DNA from 2 places in the Carboxydothermus pertinax genome. Region 2 is predicted to be linked to the other one. Evidence: a T-box and tRNA genes for the amino acid it is inferred to sense, from the RefSeq annotation. Region 2 holds a T-box; the other holds one or more tRNA genes.

Region 1 (9,974 bases), on a different contig from region 2:
AAGCTTTATGTTTAAAACCGTTTATATTGGCAGTGAACCCAAAAAAGAAGAGAAGAAAGCCAAATCTCTTATAAAAATGCTTTATGAACATTATTTGGAAAATGTATATCAATTACCCGAGGAATTTCAAAATATCGTTAAAAACGAAGGACCCGAGAGAGCTGTAGCGGACTATATTGCCGGTATGACTGACCGTTATGCTTTAAAAGTATATAAAGAATTGTTTATACCTCATCCTTTAACCTAAAACTTATTTGTCGAAGAAGCAGGAAAAAGCGAAAAAAAAGAGAATAACTATTATTAAGAGAGCGGTGAAGGCCGTGTCCTATCAAGAGGTTGTAGAAAAAATTAGGAATCAGGTCGATTTAGTTGATTTAGTAAGCGAATATACCAGACTTAAAAAATCTGGTAGAAATTACGTAGGCCTTTGTCCTTTTCATAATGAAAAAACACCTTCTTTTTCGGTATCAAGGGAAAAAAATCTCTATTATTGCTTTGGTTGCCAGCGAGGCGGCGATATCTTTAGTTTTATTATGGAGAAGGAGAAATTAAATTTTAAAGAAGCCGTTTCGTATTTAGCTAAAAAATACAATATTGATTTACCGGAAACGAGTAAGACTTTTAGTAAATATGAACCTTTATACCGGATGTTAATGCTGGCAACTAAATTTTATCATGAAGCTTTAAATACAAAATTGGCCATTAAAGCTAAAGATTACCTGAAAAGCAGGGGAATCGCTGAAGAAACAGTTAAAGAGTTTATGTTAGGTTATGCCCCTTCCCCAACCGCTTTACCGGTTTTTCTAGCTAAAAAAGGTTACAATCCCGGGGAATTGGTTAAAATAGGAGTTGTGGCTAAAAGTTATTCCGGAGGTTATTACGACCGCTTTGCGGGAAGGATTATCTTTCCGATTTTTGACCGGGAAGGCCGCGTGGTGGGGTTTGGGGGCAGGGCCTTAGGAGATGAAAAACCCAAATACTATAATTCGCCACAGTCGGTGATCTTTGATAAGGGAAAGTTATTTTATGGTTTTAAACAAGCCCGTACTGCTATTAGAGAAAAAAGGCAAGCTATTTTAGTAGAAGGTTATTTTGATGTTATTTCTCTGCACCAAGCGGGGATAAAAAATGTGGTTGCTTGCCTGGGAACTGCTTTTACCGAAGAGCATTTAAATTTTTTAAAAAACTATGGGTTTATTGAAGAGTTAATTCTGGCCTATGACCAGGATGCGGCGGGAGAAAAAGCTGCTCTAAGAGCTACCCAAATGCTGGTCCGGGATAAGTCTGAACTTACGGTCAAGGTACTTCGACAAAGGGAGTTTAAGGATCCTGATGAGTTAATTAAAAACCGAGGAAAAGATGCTTTTTTGGAGGAAATAAATAAAGCCCTGACTCCGGTGGAGTTTTTCTTAGAGCTAGAGCTTAGAGGAAAAAACAACTTAACTTTAAATGAACAAACCGCTATCTTAAAAAAGCTTCTTCCTTACCTTGTGGCAGAATATGACAAATCACCGGCATTGTTTGCCGAAAGAATAGGGAAAATTGCTAGTCTAATTCAATTAAGCGAGGGAACGTTATTAGATGAAATTCGCCGGGAACTTACCAAAAATGAGGAAAAATCTTTAAAAAACTCGAGCTTTGGAGAAAATATCAGTAATGAAAATAAAAACTATGGCCTTTTAAAAGTTGAAACAGAGTTACTAGGAATGTTATTAGAATATCCTGAATATCGAGAGGATTTTCTTAAAGATTTTTTTTCTTATGAGTTTCAAGGAAAAAACCAAGAACTATTTATCCGCTTAAAAGAAAATAATCTTCCCACTCAGGAAGATCCTTTATATAGCTATATGGCCTATTTACGAATAAATTGTCCACCAGGGGACCCTAAAACTTTGTATAAAGGATATGTTCGGTATTTGGAGGAACATTATAAAAAACAGCAAATACAAAAGTTAACCCTGGAAATTTCCCTGGCAGAAAAGGAAGGAAACTGGGATAAGCTCCAGTTATTAATTAATAAACTTCAACAACTAACTCAAAAAAATTAACCCAGAAAGGGGGGAATGCGGCATGAAGGAAATAATGCAAAGCGAAAAACTCATGGAAATTGTTGAGAAAGGCAAAAAACGCGGGGTTTTGACATATAATGATTTGCTCGACACTTTGCAAAATGTTGATTTAAACTCGGAGCAGATCGATGAACTGTATGAATACCTTGCAAACCAGGGTATAGAAGTGGTGCCGGAAGTACCAGAGTTAGAAATTGACCCCATTGATAATTTAGATGGTGATGTAGATTTTAAACCTTCCGACATTGTTGACGAGGTCGATTTGGATTTAACCATACCGGAAGGGATTGCTATTGACGATCCAGTCCGGATGTATTTAAAGGAAATCGGCCGCGTTCCCTTGCTGACACCGGAAGAAGAAATTGAGCTTGCCAAAAGGAAGGAAGAGGGCGACGAAGAAGCCAAAAGAAAGTTGGCAGAAGCCAACTTACGCCTGGTGGTAAGTATTGCCAAACGGTATGTAGGCAGGGGTATGCTGTTTTTGGATTTAATTCAGGAAGGGAATCTTGGTTTATTAAAAGCGGTAGAAAAATTTGACTACCGCAAAGGCTATAAATTTTCCACATATGCTACCTGGTGGATTCGCCAGGCTATTACCCGGGCTATTGCCGATCAGGCACGGACCATTCGTATCCCGGTTCATATGGTAGAAACTATCAATAAATTGATTCGGGTGTCGCGAAACCTTTTACAGGAGCTAGGAAGAGAGCCAACCCCGGAAGAAATCGCTAAAGAAATGGACATTTCGGTAGATAAAGTCCGGGAAATTATGAAAATTGCCCAGGAGCCTGTATCTTTAGAAACTCCAATTGGAGAAGAAGAAGACTCGCATCTTGGAGACTTTGTCGAAGATCCTGATGCCAAAGCTCCGGTAGAGGAAGCTTCTTTTACACTGCTGCGCGAGCAGTTAGACGAGGTCTTAAAAACTTTAACCGAAAGGGAACAAAAGGTCTTAAGACTTCGCTTTGGTTTGGATGACGGGCGGGCCCGGACTTTAGAAGAAGTTGGGCAAATTTTTGGGGTGACCCGGGAGCGGATTCGACAAATTGAAGCTAAAGCTCTAAGAAAGCTACGGCATCCAAGTAGGAGTAAAAAATTAAAAGATTATCTAGAATAAAAGTAAAAGAATACCTAAAAAATCTTTTAAAAACTTCTTGACCAAACTAAAAATATTTCCTATAATAAATCATGTCGCAAGGACACAAGAGTTCGGGCCCATAGCTCAGCGGTAGAGCTGCCGGCTCATAACCGGTAGGTCCCAGGTTCAAATCCTGGTGGGCCCACCATGTTAAAGCCGGAAGGCTCGAAAGTTAAGTTATGTGGCCCCATGGTCAAGAGGCCTAAGACACCGCCCTTTCAAGGCGGTAACCCGGGTTCGAATCCCGGTGGGGTCACCACGGGCGGTTAGCTCAGCTGGGAGAGCACCTGCCTTACAAGCAGGGGGTCGGCAGTTCGATCCTGTCACCGCCCACCAGTGAAAATTAAACCTCAAACCACTAAGGTTTGGGGTTTTTTGTTTTTAACTACCTTTTTTGGTACAAATACTGTATAATAGTTGCAAGTATAAATTATCTAACGGAGGAATCATGCAGTTATCGGCACGATTAAAGACGATGGCTTCTTATGTGATATCCGGGGAACCGGCAGCGGATATTGGAACCGATCATGCCCAACTCCCTATTTACCTAGTTTTAAATAACCTTTGCCCCCGGGTAATTGCAACTGATTTAAAGGAAATGCCGTTAAGCCGTGCCCGTAAGGTTGTGGTAGATTACGGCCTTTTAGACAAAATTGATTTAAGATTGGGGGATGGATTATATCCTTTAAAACCCGGGGAAGTTAAAAGTGTGGTAATTGCCGGTATAGGCGGGAATAATATTGCCGAAATAATTAAAAAAAGGCCGGAAGTAGCCCGAGAGGTTCGCTTAATTTTACAACCAATGGCTGATAGTTTTGACTTACGAATTATGCTTGGGGCTAACGGTTATCAAATTATAGAGGAAGAACTGGTTATAGAAAAAAGCCGGCTTTACGAAATCATTGTAGCCCAAGCAGGATTTATAACTATTGCAAACAAAATAGAGTTGGGATTAGGGCCTCTATTAATACGAAGAGGAGATGAGCTAGCGCGAAAATATTTAATAACGCAAAAAATAAAATATGAAAAAATTTTACTAAATCTAAGCCGGGCCCAAAAGATGCATGAGGAAAAAATACGTGAGATAAAGGAGATATTAGCTTTTATCGAGGAGGTGCTGGCAAATTGGCCCATCCCCAGGAGATAGCTTCGGTTATTGAAAAAAAATTTCCCCGAAAACTTGCTGCCGAGTGGGATAATCCTGGTTGGCAAATTTATTTTGAGAGAGAAGTTACTAAAATTTTACTGGCGTTAGATATTACTTCCGATACAGTGGCGTTAGCGTTGCGGGAAGGAGTAGACCTAATAATTACCCACCATCCGCTCTTTTTTAAACCGCTAAATTCCCTTACCTTTGATAAAGCTGAATCATTACCCCTTTTGAAATTATTGGAAAATAAAATTTTGGTTTATAGTATCCATACTAATTTAGACATAGCTAAAGACGGATTAAATGATTACCTGGCAGAGTTACTGGAGCTTTCTGAAATAAGACCGCTAGGGGAGGAAGTATATGAAAAACTTTATAAACTCTCGGTTTTTGTGCCAGAATCTCACTGGGAGATAGTTAGAGAGGCAATGGGAGCAGCTGGGGCAGGCTTCATCGGTAATTACTCCCATTGTACCTTTAATACCCGGGGTACTGGCACCTTTTTACCTCTGGAAGGAGCAAGTCCGTTTATTGGGGAAGTGGGGCGAATTGAAAAGGTCGAAGAAGTAAAAGTAGAGACTATTGTCCCAGAAAAACTTTTAAACCGGGTACTAAAAGCAATGTTAAAAGTTCACCCTTACGAAGAAGTTGCCTATGATATCTACCCTTTAGAAAATAAACAGTATTTAGGTGGTATGGGGAGGATAGGCGTAACTAAGAAGAAAAGTTTTAAAGAGTTACTGGCTTTTGTAGCCGAAAGATTAGAGCTCAAGAATTTGAGATATGGGGGAAATCTGGATTCATTTTCGCGAAAAGTGGCGATAGTCTCGGGTGCTGGTGGAAACTACTGGCAAAAGGCCAAATTTGCCGGTGCCGATGTCTTTATTACCGGTGATATAAAGTACCATGAGGCAGTTGCGATGCTCGATGCGGGTTTAAATTTTATCGATGCCGGTCATTGGGAAACGGAAAAAATATTTTATCAGCTAATAGTTCCACTTTTGCAGAAGGTAAAAGGGTTAAAGTGGATAATGGAGAAAAGGGAGCCGGTATTTAACTATTTGGTAAATTTCGGGGGGTAATATTTTGCAGCGAATTCGTGAGTTATATGAATTTATGCTATTAGAAGAAGAGGAACGTAAGCTTGCCGGTGATGACCGTATAGCAATAAACCGTCAGAGTTTTAAAAACGCCCGAAAAGCCTGGGAAAATATGCGTAATGTGTATTATGAATTAAAAAATGAGCTAACCCGGACTGAAAAGATAATAAAAAGCCTGGAAAGAGAGTTGTTGGGATTAGCCAACAAAATTAAAGAAATTGACCAAAAGCTTTACGGGGAGGGAACCAATTTAAAGCAAATAGAACAGTATCAATTTAAACTTGAATTATTAAAAAATGAAAAGACCGATAAAGAAGAGCGCTTACTTGACATGATTTCCCGGGAAGAAGAGTTAAAGGAAGAGGCAAAAAAACTAAAGGAAAATCTTATTGCCGAAAAAGACAAGCTTTTAAAGTGGCAAGAGGAAATAAAGTTTGAAGAGGAAGAATATAGACGAAATCTAGAAGCTTTAAGGCAAAAGCTTAACAGAGAAGAAGAAAGACTTACGGAAAATCCTTATTATGCAAAATACAAGGAATTAAAAGAAAAGTATGGAAATCCGGTGGCTTTAGTAGATAAAGAAACCTGTTACGGTTGTTTTATGAGTTTGCCCTTTGAACTTACTAAAAAGTTAAAGCTTGGACAGGGGGAAGGTGCGATATGTCCGCATTGTAAACGTTTGTTGTATTACCCTAGTTAATAAAAAGGTACAAGAATTATAACTGCAACCACCAAAAGATTAGGATAGCTACCGATGGGCTTTATAACGACATAAAAAATTAACTAAATTTTTTTGCGAGTAAGCCTGTAAGCCGAGTTCTGTCGAGGATGACCATCTATCTGAGACCTCTGTTGCCAGAGGCCTTAAGCGACCAACCCGGGGACAGAGCGGGCCACTCTATAGTCCCCCTATTTGGTCTTGCTCCGGATGGGGTTTGCCTAGCCGGACAGTTACCTGCCCGCTGGTGAGCTCTTACCTCACCTTTCCACCCTTACCGGCGCTTCGCGCCGGCGGTATGTTTCTGTGGCACTTTCCTTGGAGTCGCCTCCACCGGGCGTTACCCGGCATCCTGCCCTATGGAGCTCGGACTTTCCTCAGGGATTTTTCCCTGCGGTCATCCGGCTTACTCGCAGCTATTCATTTTTGTTGCTAAACTATTATAAGTTTTTATGTAAGACAGTGCAAGCGGTAAAAAATAGAAAAATTAGCTTAGATCCGGTTCAATATAGACAGCGGTTCCGTTAGCAACAACCATTAACATGGTTTGGCCGATGCTTTCGTAATCCAGTGATATACCAATAACTGCATTAGCGCCAAGTCTTTTTGCCCGTTCGGTCATTTCGGCTAAAACTATTTGCCGGGCTTCTTCTAGCTGCTGTTCATAAGCTCCCGAACGGCCTCCTACAATGTCACTTATTGAGGCGAGAAAATCCCGGATGATGTTTGTTCCCATAATTGCTTCTCCGGTTACAATGCCCAAATACCTGGTAACTTTGTAGCCGTCCAGCCGGCCGCTTGTGGCAAGTAGCATATAAAAAGCACCTCCTTAGGAATTTATATACATTTTAACAAAAATTAAGATACAATAATAGAGGAGAAAAAGGTAAATAGACAAGTCGAAATATGTCGAAAAAACTCATTATTTGTAACAATTACTTAACATTGTCTTAATAACACAGTAACAATTATCATTTATTATTTAAGCGTACGGACAACTCGGGAGGATTTAATGAGGTCCCCCCCTCCCCACTCCCAATCCCCTCCTCCCGATAGCTGTCCCTGAATTTAAAAAACAGCTCCCGCTTTAGTTCTTAACAGAGAACTTGGGCGGATTGAAGTAAAAATTAAAAAACATAAAACAATAGTCCTGTAAAAGTTGACAAGTAGCTAAGGGAGAATTGTTGAAATACTTAAAGTAAAAACGAAGTCTAGACACAGCAATGAAATAAGTAAGAGAAATAATGAAGGAAATGCAAGATTTTGCGGAAGGTTAAAGTAGTAATGGATAAAAGGCTTTTACTTCATTTAAAATTTCATACGGAAAAAAAGGACAAGCAAAAAGCGGGGCTGTTCTTTAAATCCCTCCACCGGTGGCAAAAAAGCCACCTTTTTTTATTGTCTTTTTCCCTGAGAAAAATGATATAATTATTGATAAAAACGGGGGTTTTGGGATTGGGAGAGGAGAATTTTAAGAAAGGTCTTTTTTTAGCTGTTTTAGCAACAACCCTTTGGGGAATTAATGGCACAGTTACCCGCTATTTATTAATAAATAACCTGAGCCCAGTAGTTTTAGTGCAAATTCGACTAACAGCAAGTGCAGTTTTATTATTTCTCTGGTTTTTTTTCAGAAAAGAAAAAATAAAGATTGCCCCAAATGATATCTTGCCTCTTTTATTTTTAGGTATTTTTGGCCTGGGATTAGTTCAGATGACCTATTTTTATACAATTAGCTTAACCAACGTGGCGACAGCGGTTTTTCTCCAGTATTTATCGCCGGTAATTGTAGCGATTTTTGGCCTTATACTTAAAACCGAAGAGATGACCTTTAAGAAGTTAATGGCCGTTTTTTTGGCCATGGTGGGAAGTTTTTTAATTGTTACCAAAAATGGAGGGCTGAAGCTGCCTTTGATTGGTATCATTTCTGGTCTGCTTTCAGCTTTTTCCCAGAGTTTTTATATTATTTATGGTAAAAAAGTATTAAAACGCTTTTCACCGCTAACGGTTTTAGCATACGGTTGGCTGTTTAGCGCAATTTTTTGGTGGCTGTTAATTCCCCCTAAAGTTGGTCTTTTAAAGCAAATTTTTGCATTAAGAGATATTGTAGGAATAGCATATATTGTTATTTTTGCTACGGTTATCCCTTTTATTCTCTACTTTAAAAGCATGAATTATTTAACCTCAACTACCGTTAGTATAGTAAGTTTAGTTGAACCGGTAGTAGCGGTTATTGTGGCTTTTGTAATCTTAGGGGAAAAGCTTACTTTTTTATCAACTTTAGGAGCGGTCTTTATACTGGCTGCTGTTTATACCATTTCAAAAAGTTAAGGAGGAGAAATATGAAAATTGCTCTGATAGCCCATGATAACAAAAAGGACGATCTTCTGGAGTTTGTAAAAACCTATAGAGAATTTTTTGACCTTCATGAACTTTATGCTACCGGAACTACCGGAAAAATATTGGCTGAAAATACTAGACTTTCAATTCACCGCTTTTTATCCGGCCCCCTTGGGGGAGACCAACAAATTGGTGCGATGGTGGCGTCAGGGGAGATAAAGCTTGTTATCTTTTTCCGGGACCCTCTAACAGCTCAACCCCACGAACCCGATATAACGGCCCTATTGCGGGTTTGTGATGTTCACAATGTTCCCATTGCTACCAACTGGGGGAGTGCGGAATTGTTTTTAAAAGCCTTAAGCTAGGGAGGACGAAAATGTGGGTTTGGTTTTTAAAGATGTGGGGGTAATTGACCTGGATGGCAGTGTAATGGTCCAGGAAAACCTTCTTCTTAAATTCAAACCCAAAATTTATACTTTACCAGGAGATCATCGTTTAAAGATTTGGACTAATTTATCTAATTATCATGTTAGCTGCCAGAAACTAGGGAATACAGTTTTGGGAATAAATTTTTGCGGAACAGGAGAATTCCATCACCTTACTTATTACCTGGTAAAAAATAATCCAGCTCCCCGATTAGGTGTTGTGGTTTTTGATAATCATCCCGATTTTTTGCCTACCTTTTCCGGTTATATTTCGTGTGGGTCGTGGCTTTTAAATGTTGCTGCCCTTGACAAGGTAAAACAAATTTTGGTAGTAGGTGTTACGGAGTTATCAGGGTTAAAAAGCTTTGGTGCTAATTTAGCAGGTGAAAAGATAATACTGTTAGCTCCTAAAGGTAAAAAGGTACCGACTACGAAATATCCAATCGAATTTTATGCTGAAGATGAGTTATTTGCTAAAATAGAAGAAACTCTTAAAATTTCGGATATTTATATTAGCATTGATAAAGACGTTTTACATCCCCTTGATTCGACTACTACCTGGGAGCAAGGGGAGTTAAGGTTAAAACAGTTACTTAAAGTCCTTGCCATGCTAAAAAATAAATATAGAATTTGGGGAGTAGATATTTGTGGGGAGTATGGGAGTGCGCTTCCGCAAATTCAACGGGCAGAAGAGAAAAAGGCTACATCGCAAAATGAAAAAGCAAACCTCCAGATTCTGGAGGCTTTATTAATGGGGGAATAAAATTAATACCCCTAAAGGGGTATTGGAAAGAATGGGGTATGTTATGGCATCGAATAATAATATACACTTAAAATGTTAATGGAACTAGGGTGAAATAGTTAAAATAAAGTTAAAAAGGTTATGCAAAGAATAAAACTTTATAAATAGAAGGTGATAAGGAAAATGTACTTTGAAAATTTTCAGGTTAGAAGCTATGATTATAATTTTATTAAAGAATTTATTGCCGAAAGGAAAAAGGAAAGCCAGGTAATTATGTTACCCCAACGGGGCCAAT
Region 2 (9,974 bases):
TTTCCCGTAAAACCTCTATGATCCCAAAAGAAGTTTTCGCGTTATCCAGCTGATGCTCCCCTAAAAGCCGAATTTTTAGATCCTGATAGGTCTTTCCCCGGCTTACCAGGTTAAAAACCTGCCCCGCTAGACTTCTTTCTTTTAAGTTCAAAAAGATTTCTTCCCTGACATCCACAACGCGGCAATTTTTCGCTCTGGCTACCCCTTTGATAACCTCCAGGGCTTCTCCTCTGGCAGCGGTTACCACCGGGACCCCCGGTTTTATGATGCCCGCTTTCACCCGAGCAATTTCAGTAATGGTATTTCCTAAATAGTCCATGTGGTCTAATCCCACATTGGTAATCGCCACGACCTCCGGACAGCGTACGACATTGGTAGAGTCAATTACCCCACCGAGCCCCACTTCTAAAACCACAAAATCCACTTTTTCCTCGGCAAAATATTTTAAAGCCATTGCCGTTGAAACTTCAAATTCGGTAGGGTGTTCGTAACCTTCTTCCACCATGGCCAGAAGCTGGGGTTTTATCTCGTTTACTAACCTGGCCACCCTTTCCGGAGAAATTTCCTGTCCGTTTATCTTATACCGCTCAGTATACCGGGATAGATGGGGAGAGGTGAAAAGTCCGGTTTTATAGCCCGCTTCTGTTAACACCGAAGCAGTTAAGCTTGAAACCGAACCTTTACCATTGGTCCCCCCAATGTGGATTACTTTAAGTTTCTCCTGCGGATTACCAAGCCTCTTTAATAGTTCATAAATCCGCTCTAAGCCCAAATTTATCCCAAACTTGGTGAGATTGGCCAAAAATTCTAAGGCTTCGTTATAGTTCATGGGAAAACATCCCTATCCTTTGTTCTAATATTTCCTTTTCCCGGTAAAAACCAGACAGTTTTTCCCGTTCTTTGTTTATAACCTCCGCGGGAGCTTTAGCCAGAAAGCCCGGATTGTTTAATTTTTTCTCTAACCGCTCAATTTCCGCTAAAACCTTTTTAAGTTCTTTATTTAGCCGTTCTTTTTCTTTCTCCAGGTCAATTAAATCTTTTAGCGGTAAATAAAGAGTAATACCTGCTGCCACGCCGGTTAAAGCCCCATCCGGTGCGGGCATTTGGGCAACAATCCGGGGTTCACTTTGCGCTAATGCAGATATGGCCCAGGAGTTTTCGTTTAGTAAACTTCTCAGGCTTGAGTCAGCAGTTACTAAAATAACTTCTCCCCGCTTGGAAGGTGGCACATTGACCTCGGCTCTTAACCTTCTTATCTCCCGGATAACTTCCATTAAACTGCTCATTTCTTTAACTGCGTCGGGATTGTTATACTCTACTTTAACCGTTGGCCAGGGAGCTAACATAATCGTTTTTCCTTCATGGGGTAGCTTTTGCCAGATTTCCTCGGTAATAAACGGCATAAAGGGATGGAGAAGTTCTAAAGTTGTTTTTAAGACCCAATAAAGGACTTCCCGGGCAGTATCGCCGCCAGGCATTTTCCCGTAAAGGCGCGGTTTAGAAAGTTCTACATACCAGTCGCAAAACTCATCCCAGATAAACTCGTACAATTCCCGCGCCGCTTCCCCAAGCTCATACTGCTCTAAATTAGCCGTTACCTTTTCAATAACAGAGTTTAAGCGCGATAAAATCCAACGGTCAGCTAAAGTTAAATCCTCCTTCTTTATTCCTTGAGGATTAAATCCTTCTAAATTCATTAAAACAAACCGGGAGGCATTCCAGAGTTTATTGGCAAAATTGCGCGCTCCATCAAGCCGCTCAAAGTGAAAACGCAAATCGTTTCCAGGGGTATTACCGGTTACCAGCATAAATCTTAAGCTATCGGCTCCGTGGCTTGCAATTACCTCTACCGGGTCAACCCCGTTTCCTAAAGATTTACTCATCTTTCTTCCCTGGGCATCTAAGACCAGACCGTGGATTAATACTTCCCGAAACGGCACCTGTTTCATAAACTCCAGGCCCATAAAAAGCATCCGGGCTACCCAGAAGAAGATGATATCCCGGCCGGTCACTAACACTGAAGTTGGGTAGTAATAGTGAAGTTCCTCGGTATTTTTCGGCCAACCCATGGTCGAAAAGGGCCAGAGAGCTGAAGAAAACCAGGTATCCAAAACGTCCGGGTCCTGATGGACTCTGGTACTCTGGCACTTGGGACAGCTTTTTACCTCTTCCCGGGAAGGAATAACTTCTCCACATTCTTCGCAATACCAGACCGGAATCCGGTGTCCCCACCAGAGCTGCCGGGAAATGCACCAATCCCGAATATTATAAAGCCAGTTAAGATAAATCTTGGTAAACCTCTCGGGAACAAACTTTACCTCCCCTTTTAAGGCAGCTTCGATAGCGGGCTTTGCTAAAGGTTTCATTCTTACAAACCATTGTTTGGAAAGCCTTGGTTCAATCACCGTATCACATCGGTAACAGTGCCCCACCGAGTGCTTAATATCTTCCTCTTTAACCAGAAGCCCTAATTCCTTTAAATCTTCAACTATTTTTTTCCGAGCAGCATAGCGGTCTAGCCCCTGATAACTTCCGGCATTTTCATTCATAATAGCTTCATCGTCCAGCACCACTACCTGGGGAAGTTGGTGGCGAAGCCCCACTTCAAAGTCGTTGGGGTCGTGGGCCGGGGTAATTTTCACCACACCGGTACCAAATTCCCTATCCACGTACTCATCGGCGATAACCGGTATAGGCCGGTTTAAAAGCGGCAGGATAACTTTTTTGCCAACGAACCCCCGGTATCGCTCATCGTCCGGGTGGACCGCCACCGCTGTATCCCCCAGCATCGTTTCCGGCCTGGTCGTCGCTACGGTGAGATAACCTGTTCCATCTTCTAATGGATATTTTATGTGATAGAGTTTGCCGTCCTGTTCTTGGTGTTCCACTTCTATATCAGAAATGGTGGTTTTGCAGTGGGGACACCAGTTGGTAATATAGTAGTCCCGGTAAATAAGCCCCTTTTCATAAAGACGTAAAAACACCTCTTTAACTGCCTCGGAACACCCTTCATCTAAAGTAAATCGCTCCCGGTCCCAATCACAAGAAGCCCCAAGAGTTCTTAGCTGCTCGGTTATGCGGTTTCCGTATTTTTCTTTCCAGGCCCAAACCCTCTCTAAAAACTTTTCCCGGCCCAAATCATCTTTCGAAAGTCCCTCTTTTCTAAGTTCCTCTTCCACTTTGGCCTGGGTAGCAATCCCTGCATGGTCGGTTCCGGGAAGCCAGAGGGTATTATACCCCTGCATCCTCTTATAGCGGGTAAGTATATCCTGCATCGTATTATCCAGAGCATGACCCATATGAAGCTGCCCGGTAACGTTTGGTGGAGGCATGACAATGGAAAAAGGTTTGCGCTCATCGGGCTCGGTATGGAAAAAGCCATTTTCCTCCCAGTATTTATACCATTTTTTCTCCACTTCCTGGGGTGAATAAACCGAAGGTATGGACATAGCTATTCCTCCCTTTTTGAATAATTAGTATCTTTAACTCCACCAGGTCATGATCGACCATCACAAAAAACGCCCCTTCCACCCAAGGGCGAAAGAGGCTTTTTCCGCGGTACCACCTTGCTTCCGGGATATCCCGGCACTTTAACGCTCTAACGGGCAAACCCGGCGAAAGGTACTCCTTTTCCCTTTCGCAATCTTAGGGGCGACCTTCCCGGCTCCTTCCAGGAAAACCTTTCAGCCTGAGGGCTTTCCTCTCTTTCTGGAGGCCGACCGGTACTCCTCCCCGGCATCATCTCTACCTTTTCCATTTTGAAATTATTTTATATTTTTCCCGCAAAACTGTCAACTTTAAACAGGTCACCGCATAACAGTTTTTTAGGGTGGTAATATGAGGAAAATCCTTAGTGCACTTTTTTTGTTAATCTTAATTATAATTGGGGTATTTTATACCCTTGCCCTTAGCTTAAATAACCAAACTACCTTTAGTCTTTATTTCCCCAAAAACTCTCCCCATTTCTGGCTTTTATATTATTTAAGTGACCACGGTTACTGGGACTTATACGGTACAAAAGTAAAACTTACTAATACTCCTGCCAACGCAACCCTTTTAGCCCTAAAATCTTCCGCTAAAATCCCCGCCGGTTATAAAATCCTTTTAAAGCTTTCTAATTTTGAACCATACACTGTCTACGCTCGCCAGACAATAAATTTAACCTTTACTAATAAAACAATTATCCTTCCCCCTAAAGGAAGTAAACAATACCGGGATGTGGTTGAGCTTCTCTCCCGTCAGGGCTTAAAACCGTATAAAGATTACACTCCTTACTTTGATCTGCCCGAGGGGATTAAAAAAACTGCCTTTGCTGCCGGAATCGGAAACCTCTTAATAGCCTCAACCCTAACTCCGTTGGATAATTTAACTTCAATTGGCTTTTTAAAAGCTCCAGATATAGGAATTTTAGCAGTAAAAGAAAATATTAGGCCAGGGGATTTAAAAACTATAATTTCCGCCGTCTACTGGGGACAAAAAGCTTTTTTACAAAACCCACACCCTACTGGTTTTTTAGGGATTCCCCCAAACACGCAAAAAGAACTTTTTCTTTTACTAAAAAAAGAAAGCTTTTTTCCCGAAAGTTTATTCTTTAATCCCGTAACTGTAGGAATAGCTCAACAATATTACCAAAATCCCAAGGGCCCTTTTTTTAAAAACTCTTTTTATCAAAAACTCTTTTTTACTATTAAAGAAAAGATTAATTTTAAAGATTGTCTGGGTTTTGTTTTTCGCAAAATATTTTCATGAAAAAACCACCACCAGTGCTGGTGGTGGTTTTTAGTGAACAGAAATTTCTTGGGTTTCGGTTATTTCCTTTTCCGGCAGCGGGGATTCAACTTCCGTCTTTTTCTCCCGAATTAAAGCTGCCTCTAAAACTTCATCCATATGTTTTACCAAAATAAATTTTAAACCTCGCCTTACCTGAGGGGGTATTTCTTCTAACTCTTTCCGGTTTTCATAAGGTATAATAATGGTTTTAATGCCGGCTCGTTTAGCTGCAAGGATTTTTTCTTTTAAGCCTCCTATGGGCAGGACCTTCCCCCGCAGGGTAATTTCTCCGGTCATTGCCACATCTTTTCTTACTTTTAGACCGGTTAAAGCCGATACCATAGCTGTCGCCATCGTAATCCCCGCTGACGGTCCATCTTTAGGAATAGCTCCTTCCGGTACGTGAATATGTAAATCATATTTTTCGTGAAAGTTTTCCTCTATTCCCAGTTCTTTAGCCCGGGAACGGATGTAGGAAAAACCTGCCTGCGCCGATTCCTTCATTACTTCCCCTAATTTTCCGGTAAGATAGAGTTTGCCGTTACCCTTTAAGACAGAAACTTCAATAAACATCACATCGCCGCCAACTTCTGTCCAGGCAAGGCCTGTAGCTACCCCAACCTCATCTTCGGCTTCAGCAATACCATAACGGTACTTAGGTATACCCAAATACTGTTCTAAGTTGCTAACAGTAATTTTTACTTCTTCCACGTTTTTGGTTAAAATTTCTTTAGCTGCCTTGCGACAAAGGGAAGCTATTTGTCGCTCTAAATTTCTTACCCCCGACTCCCGGGTATATTCCCTAATAATTTTTAAAAGGGTGTTAGTAGAAATTTTAAGGTTTTGAGGTTTTAACCCATGTTCTTTTATTTGCTTGGGTAAAAGATATTTCTCGGCAATCGCTAACTTTTCCTCTTCGGTATACCCCGGAATATGGATTACCTCCATCCGGTCTAAAAGCGGTCGGGGGATAGTATAGAGATTATTAGCTGTAGTAATAAACATGACATGAGACAAATCAAAGGGTAATTCTATGTAATGGTCAGAAAAACTATTGTTTTGCTCCGGGTCCAGTACTTCCAAAAGAGCTGCCGATGGGTCTCCCCGAAAATCCATGCTCATCTTATCAATCTCATCGAGCAAAAACACCGGATTTTGGCTGCCAGCATTACGCATCCCTTGAATAATGCGACCGGGAAGAGCTCCCACATATGTCCGGCGGTGTCCCCGGATTTCCGCTTCATCCCGAACTCCCCCTAAAGAAATCCGGACAAATTTCCGTTCTAACGCCCGGGCAATAGATTTGGCTAAAGAAGTTTTACCTACACCGGGAGGCCCAACAAAGCAAAGAATTGGCCCTTTCATTTTTTTAGCAAGCTTTCTTACCGCTAAATATTCTAAAATCCTGCTCTTTACCTTTTCTAAGCCATAATGGTCTTCTTCCAGAATTTGCTCAGCAAGCTTAATATCTAACCGATCTTTAGTCCGCCGGTTCCAGGGTAAGGCTAAAAGCCAGTCCAGGTAATTTCGCACCACCGTTGCTTCCGCTGCCATGGGAGGCATTTTCTCTAGCTTTTCAACTTCCTTTAAAGCTTTTTCTTCCACTTCTTTGGGAAGCCTTGCTTCTTTAATTTTTTCCCGGTATTCCTCCCCTTCGGCAACCCTTTCGTCTTTTTCTCCCAATTCCCGCTGAATTGCCTTTAACTGCTCCCGGAGGTAATACTCCTTCTGGGTCTTTTCCATTTGTTTTCTAACCCGTAAGTTTATCCGCCGCTCAATTTCTACTATTTCCAGTTCCCGGGCTAAAATTTCTAAAAGAATTTCCAGGCGATTTTTTATATCTAAAGCTTCTAAAATCCGCTGTTTATCCTCAATTTTTAAAGTCAGGTGGCTTGCTACAACATCTGCAAGCCTTCCCGGTTCCTCTAAATTAACCACAGTTATCGCTGTTTCCGGCGGAATCCTTTTGGAAAGCTTGACATATTGTTCAAACTGGTAAATTAAGCTTCTAGTTAATGCTTGAATTTCCGGGGTTTTGACTTCCTCTTCCTGAGCTATCTGGACCTCAACGCGAAAGAAGGGTTCGCTTTCTATATACTTTTTTATTTCTGCCCGTTGTAAGCCCTCTACCAGAACTCTTAAAGTACCGCCAGGAAGCTTTAAAAGTTGCTTTATCTCAGCAATAGTTCCAACGGTATAAATATCATCGGGGGTCGGCTCATCTATTTGGGCATCTTTTTGGGTAGCAAGGCAGATAATGCGGTCGGAAATCATAGCCTGGTCTATAGCAGCAATAGACTTTTCCCGGCCTACATCCAGATGTATCACCATATAGGGAAAAACCAATATTCCCCTTAATGGTAAAAGTGGTAACTCCCGGGTTTCCACTACTTATCACCTCCCATTTTGAGTACCATTATTCTATCACAAAATAATCTAAAAAGTAAGTTTAAGCTGGCGAAGTTTGGGCAGGCTTTTCCTGTTCTTTAAAAATATAAGCTAACGCTTCATCAACACTTTTTACGGGAACTAATTTTAATTTTTTATTATCCTCCACTTCAGGATAATTTCCCCAGGGTAAAAAAACGGTTTTAACTCCAGCGTTTATAGCTGCTTCAATTTTATCAGGAATCCCCCCTACCGGACAAACCTCCCCTAAAAGAGAGATTTCCCCGGTAAAAGCTGTTTTAGCAGGAATCGGCCGGCGTAAAATTGCTGAATAAAGAGCAATTATCAGGGCAAGTCCGGCCGAAGGACCATCTACCGGCCAGGGGGCAGGAAAGTTAAAATAAATATCATACCTTTGAGGATTAATTCCCGTTTGGCTCCTAAAAACTGCAAACACATTATCAAGAGCTCCCCGAATTTTACTCCTGGCCGTAAGTTCGGTATGGCTTTGGGAAAACTTTTCTTCCTCAATTATTCCGCAAACACAGACACTACCCGGAATACTTTCCGCCGGTTCGGCTAAAGCTTCTACCGCCAAAACAGCTCCCATCTTTGGGCCTGTGACCGCAAGCCCCAGGGCTTTTCCCACCGCAGGCTCTTCGGGAAGGATAATCTTTGGTTTAGGTTGATAATTTCCAGCCCGGGCTACAAACATAATATCTCTTGCTAAAATCCTTTTTCTCCCTTCGCCCAAGGCCATGCCAGCGGCCAGTTGCACTAAATTTACCGCCTCCCGCCCGGATTTTGCATAGCGTACTACCGTCTCGAGGGCCTGTCTTCCCAAAGTAATGCCAATTTTTTCGGCGGCATTTTTCGCAATTTGCCAGAGTTCCTCTTCCCCAAGGGGTTTAAAGAAAATTTCTAAACATCGGGACCTTAAGGCAGAAGGTAACTCTTCCGGGCTTCGGGTGGTTGCCCCTATTAAGCGAAAATCGGCCGGTAGTCCTTTCTGAAAGATATCGTGGATATGTTTGGGTATCTCCGGATCCTCAGAAAAATAATAGGCACTTTCTAAATACACCTTTCGGTCTTCTAAAACTTTTAAAAGTTTATTCATCTGGATTGGGTGAAGTTCGCCAATTTCATCAATAAATAAAATTCCACCATGGGCTTTAGTTACCGCCCCCGGTTTGGGTTGGGGAATGCCAGCAATTCCAAGGGGCCCTGCTCCCTGGTAAATTGGGTCGTGAACTGAACCTAAAAGGGGATCCGCGATTCCCCGCTCATCAAATCTGGTGCAAGTAGCATCTACCTCAATAAACGCTGCTTCTTCGGTAAAAGGTGAATTAGGGCTTTTTATAGCTTCTTTTAACACCAGCCGGGCTGCAGCTGTTTTTCCTACTCCCGGGGGGCCATACAAGATTACGTGCTGGGGATTGGGTCCACATAACGCTGCCTTTAAGGCACAAATTCCCTCTTCCTGACCAATGATTTCCGAAAAACTCTCTGGTCGGGTCTTTTCTGTCAGGGGCTCCGTTAAAGATATCTTTCTTAGCCGGTTAAGTTTAGCCAGTTCCTTTTCGCTTTCCCGATTAAGATAAGTTTTGTTTACCTGCTGGGCTCTTCCCTGAGAAAAAAGAAGGGCCAAAATTGCTGCTAAAAGGATAATCTGGCCCACCGCAAAAATTCCAGTTAAACCGTCCATTTCCATCACCTCTTTCCTATTATTACCAGAAAGAGGTTGTCTCATATTTAAAATTCTAAATCCTTTTCTTCCCGCCAAGCTAAATACATTAAAACTCCTGATATTGCCATGCCGGTTAAGTGAACCACCCACCAGCCCGGTTCCATAAATCTTAAATTTTTCGGAAGCTTCTTCTTTAAATGGTGCATTAAAAATCATCTCCCTGCCTAAGTTATTCTGAAAAGCTTTAAAAAATCAATACCCCAGTAATCCTAATCCAATTAAATGTTTCCGGAAGTTCTTTCACACTAACACCTCCTCGATTAATTTACCTTTAGTTTTCCCCATCCTTTTTATTTTACTTGCCAACCCTATTCCAACATCTGCTTTTAAACAAAAACAATAAAAAAGAAGTGGTCCTTGCTTAAATACCAAGTACCACTTCTTATATCTTTAAATTATCTTCCAACTGCCAAACTCTAATCTCCAACATCCAGTTAAGCTGTTTCTTCTTTTTTGCCTTTTTTCCGCTTTTCCGTAGCCCCCACTAAAATGGGTTTAGCCTTATTTTCAATGACATCCCGGGTAATCACACATTTTACAATATCTTTCCGCGAAGGGATCTCGTACATGACCTCCAGCATTACTTCTTCTAATATTGCTCGTAATCCCCGGGCTCCGGTATTTCTTTTAATTGCTTTTTGGGCCACCGCCCTTAAAGCATCTTCTTCAAATTCTAAAGTTACCCCATCAAGTTCAAAAAGTTTCTGGTACTGACGCACCAAAGCATTTTTCGGTTCAGTTAAAATTTTCACCAACGCTTCTTCATCCAGAGCATCTAAAGTAACGATTATTGGTAAGCGGCCTACAAACTCCGGTATTAAGCCAAACTTTAACAAATCTTCCGGCATGATATGGCGCAGAATTTCGCCGATGTTTTGCTCTTTTTTCGGCCGGATTTCCGCTCCAAAACCAAGGCCTTTTTTACCAATCCGGCTTTGGATTATCTTATCTATCCCTTCAAAAGCACCACCTACTATAAAAAGGATATTGGTGGTGTCAATCTGGATAAACTCCTGGTGCGGGTGTTTTCGCCCCCCTTGAGGCGGAACCGACGCAATGGTTCCCTCCA

What was found. A T-box is a leader RNA that pairs with one kind of tRNA and senses whether it is charged. The one in region 2 lies ahead of cpu_RS00885 (valine--tRNA ligase), so its partner is inferred to be a tRNA-Val.
Region 1: it has a tRNA-Val gene. The T-box ahead of cpu_RS00885 (valine--tRNA ligase) is inferred to sense a tRNA for this amino acid. The anticodon was not compared.

Annotation. Positions count from the first base shown of each region.
Region 1 covers NZ_BDJK01000043.1:2,864-12,837, forward strand. Annotated here, with positions in the region: gene cpu_RS09460 (deoxyguanosinetriphosphate triphosphohydrolase) at 1-247, shown strand, start outside; gene dnaG (DNA primase) at 321-2,048, shown strand; gene rpoD (RNA polymerase sigma factor RpoD) at 2,071-3,186, shown strand; tRNA gene cpu_RS09475 (tRNA-Ile) at 3,281-3,355, shown strand; tRNA gene cpu_RS09480 (tRNA-Glu) at 3,391-3,466, shown strand; tRNA gene cpu_RS09485 (tRNA-Val) at 3,468-3,543, shown strand; gene cpu_RS09490 (tRNA (adenine(22)-N(1))-methyltransferase) at 3,656-4,354, shown strand; gene cpu_RS09495 (Nif3-like dinuclear metal center hexameric protein) at 4,333-5,439, shown strand; gene cpu_RS09500 (zinc ribbon domain-containing protein) at 5,444-6,157, shown strand; RNA gene rnpB (RNase P RNA component class A) at 6,250-6,588, opposite strand; gene cpu_RS09510 (YbjQ family protein) at 6,663-6,989, opposite strand; gene cpu_RS09515 (DMT family transporter) at 7,631-8,503, shown strand; gene mgsA (methylglyoxal synthase) at 8,515-8,877, shown strand; gene cpu_RS09525 (arginase family protein) at 8,891-9,700, shown strand; gene cpu_RS09530 (hypothetical protein) at 9,863-9,974, shown strand, end outside.
Region 2 covers NZ_BDJK01000003.1:119,811-129,784, reverse strand. Annotated here, with positions in the region: gene cpu_RS00890 (bifunctional folylpolyglutamate synthase/dihydrofolate synthase) at 1-829, opposite strand, end outside; gene cpu_RS00885 (valine--tRNA ligase) at 819-3,449, opposite strand; T-box leader at 3,531-3,748, opposite strand; gene cpu_RS00880 (hypothetical protein) at 3,838-4,749, shown strand; gene lon (endopeptidase La) at 4,780-7,158, opposite strand; gene lonB (ATP-dependent protease LonB) at 7,220-8,863, opposite strand; gene cpu_RS13745 (hypothetical protein) at 8,911-9,051, opposite strand; gene clpX (ATP-dependent Clp protease ATP-binding subunit ClpX) at 9,340-9,974, opposite strand, start outside.